One region of the Variovorax sp. AC103 genome, then DNA from elsewhere that is predicted to be linked to it. Evidence: riboswitches for the same ligand, from Rfam matches in the RefSeq annotation. Region 1 holds a riboswitch; the other holds the start of a gene.

Region 1 (7,626 bases):
CTGATGGACCCGAGCTACGAGATGAAGACCGACTACGGCCGCGTGCTCGACTTCGCCGCCGAGGCGCTCAAGCGCTTCGCCACGGGCACCTACGCGGTCTGGTACCCGATCATTCCGCGCCCCGAGGCGCACGACCTGCCGCGCCGCCTGAAGACGATGACGACCAAGGCCGGCAAGTCGTGGCTGCACGCCACGCTGACGGTCAAGTCGAGCAAGATCACCAAGGACGCCGCCTCCGGCGAAACGCAGCGACCGGGCCTGCCGGCCAGCGGCATGTTCCTGATCAATCCGCCCTACACGCTCAAGCCGCTGCTCGCAGCGGCGCTGCCCCAGCTGGCGGAGCGCCTGGGACAGGACCGCAACGCCACCTTCTCGCTCGAGTCGGGCGGCTGAGCCCGAACCCCGCAGACTTCGTTCACTGAGTTATCTGCGCTGACGCGCCGGAACGAGCGCCTTGCGCCGCGCCGGCACCTGCACCCTGGCACGCTGCTGCGGCTCGGCCGCCGACGCCACCGGCGCCTGCGCATCCCCCGCCTCCACCGGCAAGCCACCGCAACGCATGCCGTCGTGGTCCACCACGGTCAGTGCCACCTGCTTGATGCCCAGGCCGGTCAGGCCGATGCGGTCGGCCGCGGCGCGGCTCAGGTCGATCACACGGCCCATCGCATAGGGGCCGCGGTCGTTGATGCGCACCAGCACCTCGCTGCCGTTGACGAGGCTGCGCACGCACACGCGCGTATTGAAAGGCAGGGTCTTGTGCGCCGCCGTCATGGCGGTCATGTCGAAGCGCTCGCCGCTGGCGGTCTTGCGCTGATGGAACTGGATGCCGTACCACGAGGCGCCGCCGCGCTCGAAGATGTCGCGCGGTCCGGCGTCGCCGGGCACGCCGTCGTCCGGCGTCAATTCGTCAGCGCCAGAGACGGCGAGGTCGTAGCGCACCGACGGCACGTTGGAGCGTGGCGCGGCACCGGGCGGCACCGCCAGCGCGCGCGGCAGCGGTTGCAGCTTGCCGCCCTCGGCGTCCGTGGCCGGCGGCATGGCGCAGCCGGCGAGCGCACAGCTCGCCGCCACGAAGACGAGGCGAAGCGCCCCGCGCAACGAGGCGGCCGCGCCTGCCGCGCCCCCTCTCAATCGAGGCGCTCCAGCACAGCCAGCGTCGCCGCCGACTGGTTCATCGTGTAGAAATGCAGCGCCGGCGCACCGCCGTCGCGCAGGCGCGTGCACAGGTCGGTCACCACGTCGAGGCCGAAGGCCTTGATCGACGCGGTGTCGTCGCCGTAGGCCTGCAGCCGCAGGCGCACCCAGCGCGGGATCTCGGCGCCGCAGGCGTCCGAGAAGCGCATGAGCTGCGTCGAACTCGTGATCGGCATGATGCCCGGCACGATCGGCGTGTCGATGCCCAGCTTGCGGGCGTCGTCGACGAAGCGAAAGTACGCCTCGGGCGTGAAGAAGTACTGCGTGATCGCCGAATCGGCGCCGGCCTTCACCTTGGCGGCAAAGGCCTGCAGATCGGCTTCGGGCGAGCGGGCCTGCGGATGGATCTCGGGGTAGCAGGCCACCTCGATGTGGAAATCGCGGCCGGTTTCCTCGCGGATGAAGGCCACGAGGTCGCTCGCGTACTGGAATTCGCCGCCAATGCCATAGCCGCTGGGCAGGTCGCCGCGCAGCGCCACCAGGCGCTTCACGCCCATGGCCTTGAGCTCGCCGAGCTGCTCGCGCACCGTGGCGCGCGTGGCGCCGATGCACGAGAAGTGGCTCGCGGCGTCCACGCCTTCGGACAGGATCTCCTGCACCGCACCGAAGGTGCCGTGGTGCGTGGAGCCGCCCGCGCCGTAGGTGACCGAGCAGAACTGCGGCTTGCGCACATACAGCTGCTGGCGCGCGGCGCGCAGCTTGACCGCGCCTTCGGGCGTCTTGGTCGGGAAGAATTCGAAACTCAGCGGAAGGCGCACCTGCGTCTCCTTAGGAACCGTCGCTCGCCTTGGCAGCGCGCACGGCATGAATGAAAAACTCGCGGTTGCCGTCGCCCCCGGCGATCGGGCTGTCGAACCAGCGCAGCACACGCAGATCGAGTGCCTCGCAGGCGTCGTGCAGGCGTTTCTCGACCACCGGATACATCGATTCGTCGCGCACGATGCCGCCCTTGCCGACCTGGCCGGGCTGCAGTTCGAACTGCGGCTTGACCAGCATCAGCAACTGGCCGTCGTCGGCCAGGAACTCGACCACGGCAGGCAGCACCAGCGTGAGCGAAATGAACGACAGGTCGCCGACGATCAGGTCAAAACGCGGATCGGCGGGCTGCTCGGACGCCTCGGGCTCTGCGTCCTCGTCACCGTCTTCATGCAGGTCGTCCGCCGACAGCGCACGCGCATTGACACCCTCGATGGCCACCACGCGCGCGTCCTCGCGCAACTTCGCATGCAGCTGCCCGTGGCCGACGTCGACGCCGACCACCTTCGCAGCGCCGCGCTGCAGCAGGCAATCGGTGAAGCCGCCGGTCGACTGGCCCACGTCGAGGCACAGCTTGCCGGCCGGGTCGACGCCGCTCACCGCGAGCGCGCCTTCGAGCTTGAGCCCGCCGCGCGACACATACCGGGCCTCGGCCGCATCGGCGAGCTCGAGCTCGGCCGATTCGGGCACTTCGTCCTTGTTCTTGACGACCGGGCGCCACGCGTCGCTCGTGCCCGCGTCGCGCCAGCGCATGCCGCCGGCAATGAGCCGCACGGCCTGCGAACGCGACGCGGCCATGCCGCGCTCCACCAACAGTTGATCAGCGCGCATGAGCGAAGCGCCGGGCCGCCCCAAGCAAGCTCGCACCGCAGTGCGAAGCACGGAGGTTTTTCATTGCGCTATCAATAACGGTACGTGTCGGGCTTGTACGGGCCGTTCTTGCTCACGCCGATGTAGGCGGCCTGCGAGTCGGTCAGCTCGGTCAGCATGGCGCCGACCTTCTTCAGGTGCAGGCGCGCCACCTTTTCGTCGAGGTGCTTGGGCAGCACGTAGACCTTGCCGGCTTCATAGGCGTCGGGCTTGGTGAACAGCTCGATCTGGGCGATGGTCTGGTTGGCGAACGACGACGACATCACGAAGCTCGGGTGGCCCGTGCCGCAGCCCAGGTTCACCAGGCGGCCCTTGGCCAGCAGGATGATCTTCTTGCCGTCCGGGAAGGTGATGTGGTCGACCTGCGGCTTGATTTCTTCCCACTCGTACTTCTCGATCGACGCGACGTCGATCTCGTTGTCGAAGTGGCCGATGTTGCAGACGATGGCCTGGTCCTTCATGGCGGCCATGGTGTCGTGCGTGATGACGTCCTTGTTGCCGGTGGTGGTCACGAAGATGTCGGCCTTGTCGGCGGCGTACTCCATGGTCACGACCTTGTAGCCTTCCATGGCGGCCTGCAGGGCGTTGATCGGGTCGATCTCGGTCACCCACACCTGGGCGCTCAGTGCGCGCAGTGCCTGGGCCGAGCCCTTGCCCACGTCGCCGTAGCCGGCCACGCAGGCCACCTTGCCGGCGATCATCACGTCGGTCGCGCGCTTGATGCCGTCCACCAGCGATTCGCGGCAGCCGTACAGGTTGTCGAACTTGCTCTTGGTGACCGAGTCGTTCACGTTGATGGCGCGGAACTGCAGCGTGCCCTTGGCGGACATCTCGTTCAGGCGGTGCACGCCGGTGGTCGTTTCCTCGGTCACGCCGATGATCTCGGCGGCCTTGCGGGTGTACCAGGTGCCGTCCACGGCCAGCTTGGCCTTGATGGCGGCGTAGAGGATGCGTTCTTCTTCGCTGGTCGGGTTGGCGAGCACGCCCAGGTCCTTCTCGGCGCGCTGGCCCAGGTGCATCAGCAGCGTGGCGTCGCCGCCGTCGTCCAGGATCATGTTCGGGCCTTCGCCCTTCGAACCCTTGGGGCCGAAGTCGAAGATGGCGTGGGTGTAGTCCCAGTAGTCCTTGAGCGACTCGCCCTTGATGGCGAACACCGGCGTGCCGGCGGCGGCGATGGCGGCGGCGGCGTGGTCCTGCGTCGAGAAGATGTTGCACGAGGCCCAGCGCACTTCGGCGCCCAGGGCTTGCAGCGTCTCGATCAGCACGGCCGTCTGGATGGTCATGTGGATCGAACCCGTGATGCGCGCGCCCTTGAGCGGCTGCGCCTTGGAGAACTCTTCACGGATGGCCATCAGGCCGGGCATTTCGGTTTCCGCGATGCGGATTTCCTTGCGGCCCCAGGCGGCGAGGGACAGGTCGGCAATCGCCTGGTCGGCGGTGGACACGGGGGTGGGCTTGAGAACAGCGCTCATGAGAACTCCAAAACTGGTTTGAAAGATGCCACTGCGTTCGGGGGTCTGACGGAAAAAGGACTCACCGCGAGAACAGCGGATGAGCGTGGTTGCGATGTGGTCCGAGCCTCACGCCTGACGGCGCTGCAACGCTCCTCGGAACGGCGGATTGTAGACGCGGCGCCCGGGCCCGCCAATCGCTCGGGTATCCCACATCACGGAAAGCGCGTTCTGCCGCACAGGCGTACATTGGTTCGCACCCAACCACGGAAGCCCCCGCCCATGTCGCTCACGCACTCCAGAATCCCCTCGGCCCTGCTTGCCGCAGCCGCACTCGTCGCCACGGCCAGCGTCCCGGTCCTTGCCGCCGCGCAGAACGCCGACCCGGTGCGCATCCGCGGCACCATCGTGCGCGTAGACGCCAAGACCCTCGTCGTTCAGGACCGCGGCGGCGAGGTCGTCAGCCTCGCACGCCCGGCCGACATGCCGGTGTCGGAGGTCTACCGCATCAAGCTGTCCGACATCAAGCGCGGCAGCTTCATCGGCACCGCCGCCATGCCGCAGCCCGACGGCACCCAGAAGGCGATCGAAGTGGTGGTGTTCCCCGAGGCCGCGCGCGGCACGGGTGAAGGCCACAGGCCTTGGGACCTGATGCCCGACAGCACGATGACCAACGCCACCGTCGCCGACCTGGCCGCGGCGCCGAAGTCGGTGCGCGGCGGGCAGCAGATGCGCCTGACCTACAAGGGCGGCGAGAAGACCGTCATCGTGCCGCCCGACGCTCCGGTGGTCACCTTCCGCCCCGGCACCGACGCACTGCTCGTGCCCGGCGCCAAGGTGATGGTGAATGCGCAGGAAAAGAACGGCACGCCCACGGCGCTGCGCGTCACGGCCGGGCGCGACGGCTTCGCGCCACCGATGTAAACGGCACGCGGGGCGGTCGCCCCGCATCCGAGGGAAACCCCGCAGGATTTTTTGTCCGGGCGACAGGCGCGGGCGGCCCTGTGCGGCGTATCGTGGCGTGGGACTCCGGCCGCAAGGCAGGTTCCAGCCACCCATCCGTTCACCCGACACAGGAGATTGCGCACCATGGCCACTGCCAAGAAAGCCGCCGCCAAGAAGACCCCCTCTAGCAGCGAGAGCACCGCCGGCGCGAAGCAGGCGATGCCGAACGCCGCGGACATGCTCAATCCGCTGAAGGGCATGGCCGACCGGCTGCAGAACCTCAACCTGACCGGCGGCGCCGGCAAGCTGCTGGACAGCGGCCGCAAGGACCTGCAGGCGGTCATGGAAGCCAACGAAAAGTCCTACCAGGGCCTGCAGACCGTGGTGCAGCGGCAGACCGAGATGATCAAGCACGCCATCACCGAATGGCAGAGCGCCGCCAAGGGCATGCCGGGCAAGGACCCGAAGGAAAACCTCGCCAAGCTCGACGAACTCGGCCGCCAGTCGTTCCAGCGCGCCATCGACGACATCAAGGAACTCGCCAACCTCGCGGCCAAGTCGCAGGCCGATGCGTTCGACGTGGTGCGCCAGCGCATCCAGTCCAACGTGGACGAAGTGACCAAGCTGCTGCAGCGCAAGTAAGCCGGAACCCGCCGCCATGCCCCCAGCAGCAGCCCCGCCACCGGTCGAGCGGCGCACGCGCGTCAACGGCATCGAACTCGCCTGGGACAGCTTCGGCGACCCGGCCGCCACGCCGCTGCTGCTGGTCATGGGCCTCGGCGCCCAGATGGTCGCCTGGGACGACGCGTTTTGCGCGCGGCTCGCCGAAGCCGGCCGCCATCGCGTGATCCGCTTCGACAACCGCGACATCGGCCACTCGAGCTACCTGACCGAGCTCGGCGTGCCCGACATCCAGCTGCTGATGCACCAGGCCATGGCCGGCCGGCCGCTGCAGGTGCCCTACACCCTGCGCGACATGGCCGGCGACTGCGTCGGGCTGCTCGACGCGCTGGGCATCGCGCGCGCCCACGTCGTGGGCGCCTCCATGGGCGGCGCCATCGGGCAGGAGCTGTGCATTCACCATGCGCACCGGATGCTGTCGTTCACCAGCATCATGTCGAGCACCGGCAACCCGGCCCTGCCGCCGCCCACGCCCGAGGCGATGGCGGTGCTGTTCGCGCCTTCGCCGACCACCTTCGAGGCCTACCTGCCGCACTACGCCAACGTGTGGCGCGTGCTGCGCGGTACAGCGGACTTTCCGCTCGACGAGGCGCGCGACACCGAGCGGGCCCAGCTCGTGTTCCTGCGCGGACTCAACCCGCCCGGCGTGGCGCGCCAGTTCGCAGCCATCCTGGCCTCGGGCAACCGCAAGCCCGCGCTGCACGACGTGCAGGTGCCCACGCTGGTGATCCACGGCGAGGCCGATCCATTGGTGCCGGTGGCCTGCGGCGTCGACGTGGCCGATGCGATTCCCGGCGCCAAGCTGCTGCGCATCGCGGGCATGGGCCATGCGCTGCCGATTCCGATGTGGCCGCAGATCGTCGACGCCATTGCCGCGCACACGGCGCGGCACCTGGACGCCTGAGGCACCCGTCACTCGGTCAGGGCGCGCCTCACGTCTTCCTGCAGGCTTCGCAGGTGCTCGCGCATGGCGGTGCGGGCGCGCTCGGCGTCCCGTGCGCGCAACGCGCGAACGATCTCGCCGTGCTCGTCGTGGTTCTCCGGCTGCCTGTGCAACGGGCTGTGCAGGCGGAACAGCCGCGCATTGACACGCAACTCTTCCACCAGCCGCGGAAACACCACGTTGCCGCTGGCCGTGGCGATCAGCAGGTGGAAACGGTCGTCGAAGTGCCAGTGCTCGGTCTCGGTGTGCTCGCCGGCATCGAGCGCCTGGATGTCGGTTTCGAGCGTGTCGATTTCGGCGTCGGTGATTTTTCCGACGGCCAGCGCGATGCCCTCGCATTCGATCACCTCGCGCGCACGCATGCAGTCGAAGTACTCCTTGGTTCCGAGCGCGCGCACGGCGTAGGAACGCGCGTCGCGCCGCACCAGCAGGCCCTCGCCCGCCAGCCGCACCAGCGCCTCGCGCATCGGCGTGCGCGAGATGCGCAGGTCTTCCGCCAGCCGCGCCTCCTGCAGCGGACTGCCGGCCGAGATCTGGCGGTCGAGGATCAGCGTGCGCAGCCGCTCGTAGGCCTGCTCGGCCAGGCTGGCGGAGCGCACCTCCAGGGGAGCGATCGTGATGGTGGCGGGCTGCGTGGGGCTGGGAAGGCTGGGCATGCGAAAAAGGGGGAAGGCCGCAAGGAAGGCTGCGAGAAAAGCCAAGGGGCCACAGGGGCGGCAGAGCTTATCAGGGCCGCCTCGCGGCGCTGCCCTGCAGGCTCAGAGCCATTTGTCCAGCGGATTGCCG
Region 2 (7,626 bases), on a different contig from region 1:
GGCTGCAAACATCAGCTTCTGAATAACAACTCCCGGTGCCGGGCGGCCACGCCGGCCGGCAGGTTCAAAGGACCTTCAAAGATTGGGCGCCAGCAGGCGCTCGAGCTCGGCTTCGCTTTGCTTGCGCCGCGCGGCCTGGTCCTGCAACTGGTCGTGCCCGATCTTGCCGACGTTGAAGTACGTCGCATCGGGGTGACTCAGGTAGAAACCACTCACGCTGGCGGCGGGCATCATAGCGAGGCTTTCCGTCAGGGTCATGCCAATGTCCGCGCAGGCCAGAAGGTCGAACATCGGGCCCTTCACGCTGTGGTCGGGGCAGGCCGGATAGCCCGGCGCGGGGCGGATGCCGCGGTACTTCTCCGCAATCATCTCGTCGTTGCTCAGGCCCTCGTCGGCCGCATAGCCCCACAGGTCGGTGCGCGCGCGGTGGTGCAGCGACTCGGCGAAAGCCTCGGCCAGGCGGTCGGCCAGGGCCTTGAGCATGATGGCCGAGTAGTCGTCCAGGTCGTCGATGAAGTACTTCTCCTTCTTCTCGACGCCCAGGCCGGCGGTGACGGCGAACATGCCCACGTAGTCCTTCAGGCCGCTGGCCTTGGGCGCGACGAAGTCGGCCAGGCAGCGGTTCGGGCGCATCACGCCGTCGATGACCTGCTTCTCGGTCTGCTGGCGCATGCCGTACCAGGTGAGCGCCACCTCGCTGCGCGTCTCGTCCGTGTAGAGCTCGATGTCGTCGTCGTTCACCGTGTTGGCGGGCCAGAAGCCGACGATGCCGGCCGCGCTGAGCCAGCGGCCTTCGATCAGGCGCTTGAGCATGCGCTGGCCGTCGGCATACACGCGCACGGCCTCGGTGCCGACGACTTCGTCCTTCAGGATGGCGGGGAACGGGCCGGCCAGGTCCCAGGTCTGGAAGAACGGGCCCCAGTCGATGTACTTGGCGAGCTCGGTCAGGTCGTAGTTCTTGAACACGCGCCGGCCGATGAACTTGGGCACGGGGGGCGTGTAGTTCGACCAGTCGATGGGCGTCTTGTTGGCGCGCACCTTGGCCAGCGGCCACAGCGGCACCTGCTTCTTGTTGGCGTGCTGGGTGCGCACCTTGTCGTAGTCGGCGTTGATCTCGTCGATGTAGGCCGCGGCCTGGTCGGACAGCAGGCTCTGCGCCACGCTCACGCTGCGCGAGGCGTCGGGCACGTAGACCACGGGGCCCTCGTAGTGCGGCGCGATCTTCACGGCCGTGTGCACGCGGCTGGTGGTGGCGCCGCCGATCATGAGCGGAATCTTCCTGATGCGGAAATGGTCGTCGCGCTGCATCTCGCCGGCCACGAACTGCATCTCTTCCAGGCTCGGCGTGATCAGGCCCGACAGGCCCACGATGTCCGCGCCCTCGACCTTGGCGCGCGCCAGGATCTCGTGGCACGGGACCATCACGCCCATGTTCACCACTTCGAAGTTGTTGCACTGGAGCACGACGGTGACGATGTTCTTGCCGATGTCGTGAACGTCGCCCTTGACGGTGGCGATGATGATCTTGCCCTTGGTGCGCACGTCGCGGCCCGCCGCCTCGTCACGCAGCTTTTCTTCCTCGATGTAGGGGAGCAGGTGGGCCACGGCCGACTTCATGACGCGCGCCGACTTCACCACCTGCGGCAGGAACATCTTGCCGGCGCCGAACAGGTCGCCCACGATGTTCATGCCGTCCATGAGCGGCCCTTCGATCACGTGCAGCGGACGGCCGCCCTTGGCCAGGATCTGCTGGTAGGCCTCTTCGGTGTCTTCGACGATGAAGTCGGTGATGCCGTGCACCATCGCGTGCGACAGCCGCTGGTTGACGTGCACCGGGTTGTCGGGCGTGCCGCGCCATTCGAGGCGCTTGCTTTCGTCCTTGGCGCCGCTCTTGGCGGTTTCGGCCACTTCGACGAGGCGTTCGCCGGCGTCAGGGCGGCGGTTGAGCACCACGTCTTCCACGCGCTCGCGCAGCGTGGGCTCCAGGTCGTCGTACACGCCCACCATGCCCGCGTTGACGATGCCCATGTCCATGCCCGCCTGGATGGCGTGGTACAAAAACACGGTGTGGATGGCCTCGCGCATCGGGTCGTTGCCGCGAAAGCTGAAGCTCACGTTGCTCACGCCGCCCGACACCTTGGCGCCCGGCAGGTTCTGCTTGATCCAGCGCACCGCGTTGATGAAGTCGACCGCGTAGTTGTCGTGCTCCTCGATGCCGGTGGCAATGGCGAAGATGTTGGGGTCGAAGATGATGTCTTCCGGCGGGAAGCCCACCTCGTCGACCAGGATGCGGTAGGCCCGCTCGCAGATCTCGACCTTGCGCGCGTAGGTGTCGGCCTGGCCCTTCTCGTCGAACGCCATGACAACCGCGGCGGCGCCGTAGCGGCGCACCAGCTTGGCCTCGTGCTTGAACTTGTCGACCCCCTCCTTCATGGAGATGGAGTTGACGATGCCCTTGCCCTGGATGCAGCGCAGGCCGGCCTCGATGACGTCCCACTTCGAGCTGTCGACCATCACCGGCACACGCGCGATGTCGGGCTCGCTGGCAATCAGGTTCAGGAAGCGGACCATGGCGGCCTTGCTGTCGAGCATGGCCTCGTCCATGTTGATGTCGATCACCTGGGCGCCGTTCTCGACCTGCTGGCGCGCGACGGCCAGGGCCTCTTCGAACTGGCCGTTCAGGATCATCCGCGCGAAGGCCTTGGAGCCGGTGACGTTGGTGCGCTCGCCGATGTTGACGAACAGCGTGCCCTCGCCGATGGCGACCGGTTCGAGGCCGGACAGCTTCATGGGCGGGGGCGCCAGGGGCGCGGAATCGGGGGTAGCTGGAGCGGAAATCTGGGACATGGCCTCACCTGCGGAAGAGTCGAACAGGCGAGCGTCGTTGTCGCCCCAAGCCTGACGGCCGGCCTGTGAGGCCCACCGCTGCAACGCTCCTTGGGAAGGGCCGCATTTTAGGGCGATTCGAATGGGGCCGGGGAAAACCCCAGTTCCCGGCTTCGCCCGCGTCCAACTCGTTCAACGACACCGGGCGCCCGCGGCCGAGCAGTGCCTTGGCCATGCGCGCTGCCGGCCGCGAAGGCCGGCCCGCATGGCGACTAAGTAAGCGCCGGCTTATGCCGGTTGTGGCTCGCCCATTGCGGACGCCGGCAGGCCGAACACCCGGTCGAAGGCCCAGTTGAAGACGAAGGTGTAGACCAGGAAGAACACCACCAGGCCCAGGTCCATCACCAGCGCCTGCCAGAGCGACACGCCCAGGCCCCAGGCGAACATCGGCACCAGGAAGGCGATCAGCCCGCCCTCGAAGCCGATGGCATGGGCGATGCGGCGGCGCACGCTGCGCCCGCGCACGGCCTGGCGCGATTCCCAGCGCTCGAACAGCGCGTTGAAGACCAGGTTCCAGATCACCGCGATGACCGAGGCGCCTACCGCCAGCATGCCCGAATGGCCGAGCCCGGCGTCCGTCATCAAGGCCAGCCCCGCGCTGGCCGCGACGATGGCGATGCCCTCATAAAGGCTGATGTAGACGATGCGACGTTGAATGCCCTGCATGACTTCTTCTCTTGGTTGGTGACTGCGATGACTGGACTTTATGTGTCATTCGCTGATATAAAAAGTTAACTTGTTTCAGGTTTATTGATAGGTCGAGCGCCAATGGCTTTCTCCAGTGACAACGTAGAGGTCTTTCTGGCCGTGATCGACCACGGCTCCTTCTCGGCGGCGGCGCGGGCGCTGCGCAAGGTGCCGTCGGCCGTGAGCATGGCCATCGCCAACCTGGAGGCGGAGCTCGACCTGCCGCTGTTCGACCGCAGCGGCCGCGAGCCCCAGCCCACGCCCGCCGCACGCTCCCTGGAGCCCCAGGCGCGGCTGCTGGCCTCCCAATTGCGGCAACTGCAGGTCCAGGCGCTGGCGCTCACGCAGGGGCTGGAAGACCGGCTCACGCTGGCCATCGCGCCCGAGCTGCTGGCCGCCCCCTGGAGCGGCCCGCTGGCCGAGCTGGCACGCGAGCACCCGCTGCTGCAGGTCGAGGTGCTGGCCGCGCCGCAGGCCGATGCGCTGGCACTGCTGCACAGCGGCCGCGCGCAGCTGGCCCTGGTGTTCGAGCGCCCCAGCCTCGACGGCCGCGAAGGCTTTCAGGAGGTGGGCAGCGACCTGATGGTGGCGGTCATTGCGCCCGACCACCCCGTGCTCGCCACCAACGGCGGCCGGCTGCGCGAGGACCACCTGACGAACACCCGGCAGATCGTCGTGGCCGGGCGCGACCTGACCACCAGCGACCCGAGGTTCGTGTTCGCGCGCCACGTCTGGCGCACCGACAACGCGCTGGCCGCGCTGAGCCTCATTACCGCCGGGCTGGGCTGGGGCTGGCTGCAGCGCAATTTCGCCAAGCCGCACGTGGCGGCCGGCGCGCTGATCGAGATTCCGTTCGAGAACCTCAGCAACGGGCTGGACCTGTGGGTCGACGTGGTCTGGTCGCGAGAGCGGCCGCTCGGGCTGGGCGCGCAGCGCTTCGTGGCGCTGATTGCGCGCAACCGCCAGGCGGCGGGGGAGTGCGGCGTGAAGACCGGCGGGCTCTAGCGCCCGGGTGCGTCACCGGCCGTGGCCGCCGCCATGGCCCCCGCCGTGCCCGCCGCCACCGTGGCCGCCGCCTCCCGGCCCGCCACCGTGCGGGCGCCCACCGCCGCCACCCGGGTGCGGCCTGCCCGGCGGCGGTCCGGGGCGAAAGCCCGGCTGCGGCCGGGGCAGCCTGAACCCGGGGTCGGCCGGCGGGCGAAACCCCGGCGCCGGCGGGGGACGAAACCCCGGCGCTGGCGGCGGGCGAAAGCCCGGGCCTGGTGGCCGGAACCCCGGCCCGGGCTGCCACGGATGCGGCTGCCACCCCGGCCTGACCGGCGGCGGCGGACGCCAGCCCGCCACCGGCGGCGGTGGCCGATTTCCCCACCAGCGCCGGTCGCCGTACCAGGGCCGGTCGCGGTAGTAGTTTGCCCAGTAGCTGCCGATCGCGAAGCCGACGATCGGCACCCCGATCACCGCGCCGTAGGTGGCCAGCGGCACGCGTTGGTCTTGGTAGCCGTAGTCGAGGTTGCGCGACCAGACCCAGCCGCGCCCGCCGTCGGGCAGCACCACGTCGCACCAGCCGTAGCCATTGGTGCAGCCGACCACCTCGAGCGGCTGGCCCGGCGCGAGCCGCGCCACCATCGGATAGTCGCCCGACGGGCCGGCGCGCAGGTTGACGGCGCCGCGTGTGAAGGCCTGCTGCGCCTGAGCCGCGAAGGGAAGGACCACGGCCAGCGCGCCGATGCCGATCCAGCGACAGGTGTTCGGGTTCATGAAATGCTCCTTGCGCCCAGCCTAGGCGCACCACGAAAACCCGTCAATCAGCCCCAAACTCTTATTCGCGAAACACCGAGGAACCGGCTTCGCCGGGCCTCAGGTGTTGCCCCCGGCAGGGGGAAGGAGAAGCGACACGAAGTGTGCGAAGCCTGGGGGCGAGCCAAATTCAGGCGGCTTCGCGGTAGAAGCCGGCGCTTTTGCTGCCCAGCGCGCGGCCCGACACCGGCGCCACGGCCTTGCCGATCGCCGCGATGTGGTCCGGCGTGGTGCCGCAGCAGCCGCCCACGATGTTCACCAGCCCCGCGGCCGCGAACTCGTGCAGCAGGCGCGAGGTGACGTCGGGCGTCTCGTCGAAGCCGGTGTCGCTCATGGGGTTGGGCAGGCCCGCGTTCGGATAGCAGCTGATGAAGGTGTCGCCCGCCACGCGCGCCAGTTCCTGGATGTACGGGCGCATCAGCGCCGCGCCAAGCGCACAGTTCAGGCCGATGGCCAGCGGCTGCGAATGGCGCACGCTGTGCCAGAAGGCGGTGACGGTCTGCCCGCTCAGGATGCGGCCCGAGGCGTCGGTCACGGTGCCGCTGATGATCAGCGGCAGGCGCTGCCCGCTGTTGTCGAAATACTCGTCCACCGCGAACAGCGCGGCCTTGGCGTTGAGCGTGTCGAAGATGGTCTCGACCAGGATCACGTCGGCGCCGCCTTCGACCAGCGCTTCGGTCTGCTCGTAGTAGGCCGCGCGCAGCGATTCGAAATCGACATTGCGCGCGCCGGGATCGTTCACGTCGGGGCTGATGCTCGCCGTCTTGGGCGTGGGGCCGAGGGCGCCGGCCACGAAGCGCGGCTTGTCGGGGGTGCTGAACTTGTCGCAGGCCGCGCGCGCGAGCTTGGCGGACTCGAGGTTCATCTCGCGCGCCAGGTGCGCCATCTTGTAGTCCTCCTGCGCGATGGTGGTCGCGCCGAAGGTGTTGGTCTCGATCAGGTCGGCGCCGGCGGCCAGGTAGGCCTCGTGGATGTCGCGGATCACGTCGGGGCGCGTGAGCGAGAGCAGCTCGTTGTTGCCCTTCACGTCGCGCTCGAAGTCCTTGAAGCGCTCGCCGCGGTACTGCTCCTCGGTGAGCTTGAAGCGCTGGATCATCGTGCCCATGGCGCCGTCGAGGATGGCGATGCGCTTTTCAAGGATGCCGGCAAGTGCCTGGCCGCGGGTGTAGACGATGGGCTTCTTCATACCCCCGATTGTAGAAACCGCAGGCCGTCCCCTATGCCCGTCAGCCCTTTGTCACTTCTTCGGGGGCGCTTCCACGAAGGCCAGCACCGCCTCCAGCATCGCCCGCACATGCGGCTTCACGCCCGCAGCCACCTGCGGCAGGTAGTCGAACGGCAGCGCTTCCTGCATGTAGCTCGACTGGGTCATCTCCAGCTGCACCGCATGAACGTTCTGCGCCGGGTTGCCGTACTGGCGGGTGATGTAGCCGCCGGTGAAGCGGCCGTTGAGCACGCCGGTGTAGCCGGTGGCGCGCTCGGCGATGCCCAGCAGCGTCTGCGCGAGTGCCGGGTCGCAGCTGGTGCCCTTGCCGGTGCCCAGGTTCAGGTCGGGCAGCTTGCCTTCGAAGAAGCGCGGCAGCACCGAGCGGATGGAATGCGCGTCCCACAGCGCGATCGTGCCGTGCGCCGCCTTCAGGCGGTCCAGCTCGGCCTGCAGCTGCCGGTGATAGGGCTGCCAGATGGCATCGCGGCGCTGGGCAATTTCTTCCTCGCCCGGCACGTCGGCGGCGTTCGCATAGACCGGGGTGTCGTCGAAGGTGTCGACCGGGCACAGGCCGGTGACGCTCTGGCCCGGGTACAGGCTGGCGCCGTCGGGCGGACGGTTCAGGTCGACCACGTAGCGCGAGTGCGTGGCCACGAGCACCGAGGCGCCCAGCGCGTCGGCGAAGTCGTAGAGCTGCTCGAGGTGCCAGTCGGTGTCGGGCACGTGGCGCGCCTCGTCGGTGAAGCGCGCGGCCAGCGCGGGCGGCACGTGGGTGCCGACGTGCGGCATCGAGATGAGCAGCGGCCGCGTGCCCTGGCGAAAGCGGAACGGCGGCTCGGTGGTGGAGAAAGGCGTGGTGGCCATGGTGGGGGTCAATCCTTGAGTAGTTGGGTGCGCGCGGCCACGAAGGCCGCCGCGGCCTCGCCGTGCAGCGCATGGCGGCCGGCCGACACGCGCGTGCGGCCCGCCACCCAGACGGTGTCGATGGCCGAGGTGCGGTGGCTCGCGAAGACGTGGGCCGAGAGCATATCGGGCGCGCTCAGGCCTTG

Evidence for each region. Region 1 has a riboswitch for S-adenosylhomocysteine ahead of ahcY (adenosylhomocysteinase). Riboswitches for the same ligand answer to the same signal wherever they lie in the genome.
Region 2: another riboswitch for S-adenosylhomocysteine. It lies ahead of metH (methionine synthase); the one in region 1 lies ahead of ahcY (adenosylhomocysteinase).

Annotation. Positions count from the first base shown of each region.
Region 1 is NZ_CEEDFC010000018.1:110,130-117,755, forward strand. It holds gene AC0IYU_RS24155 (23S rRNA (adenine(2030)-N(6))-methyltransferase RlmJ) at 1-393, shown strand, start outside; gene AC0IYU_RS24160 (septal ring lytic transglycosylase RlpA family protein) at 424-1,038, opposite strand; gene metF (methylenetetrahydrofolate reductase [NAD(P)H]) at 1,128-1,952, opposite strand; gene AC0IYU_RS24170 (TlyA family RNA methyltransferase) at 1,963-2,781, opposite strand; gene ahcY (adenosylhomocysteinase) at 2,853-4,292, opposite strand; S-adenosyl-L-homocysteine riboswitch at 4,367-4,435, opposite strand; gene AC0IYU_RS24180 (hypothetical protein) at 4,554-5,195, shown strand; gene phaP (TIGR01841 family phasin) at 5,361-5,858, shown strand; gene AC0IYU_RS24190 (alpha/beta fold hydrolase) at 5,875-6,801, shown strand; gene AC0IYU_RS24195 (GntR family transcriptional regulator) at 6,810-7,496, opposite strand; gene hydA (dihydropyrimidinase) at 7,599-7,626, opposite strand, start outside.
Region 2 is NZ_CEEDFC010000003.1:390,249-397,874, forward strand. It holds gene AC0IYU_RS06490 (ArnT family glycosyltransferase) at 1-12, opposite strand, end outside; gene metH (methionine synthase) at 76-2,790, opposite strand; S-adenosyl-L-homocysteine riboswitch at 2,870-2,945, opposite strand; gene AC0IYU_RS06500 (PACE efflux transporter) at 3,115-3,552, opposite strand; gene AC0IYU_RS06505 (LysR family transcriptional regulator) at 3,655-4,578, shown strand; gene AC0IYU_RS06510 (SH3 domain-containing protein) at 4,591-5,331, opposite strand; gene AC0IYU_RS06515 (homocysteine S-methyltransferase family protein) at 5,501-6,556, opposite strand; gene hutG (N-formylglutamate deformylase) at 6,608-7,441, opposite strand; gene AC0IYU_RS06525 (formimidoylglutamate deiminase) at 7,450-7,626, opposite strand, start outside.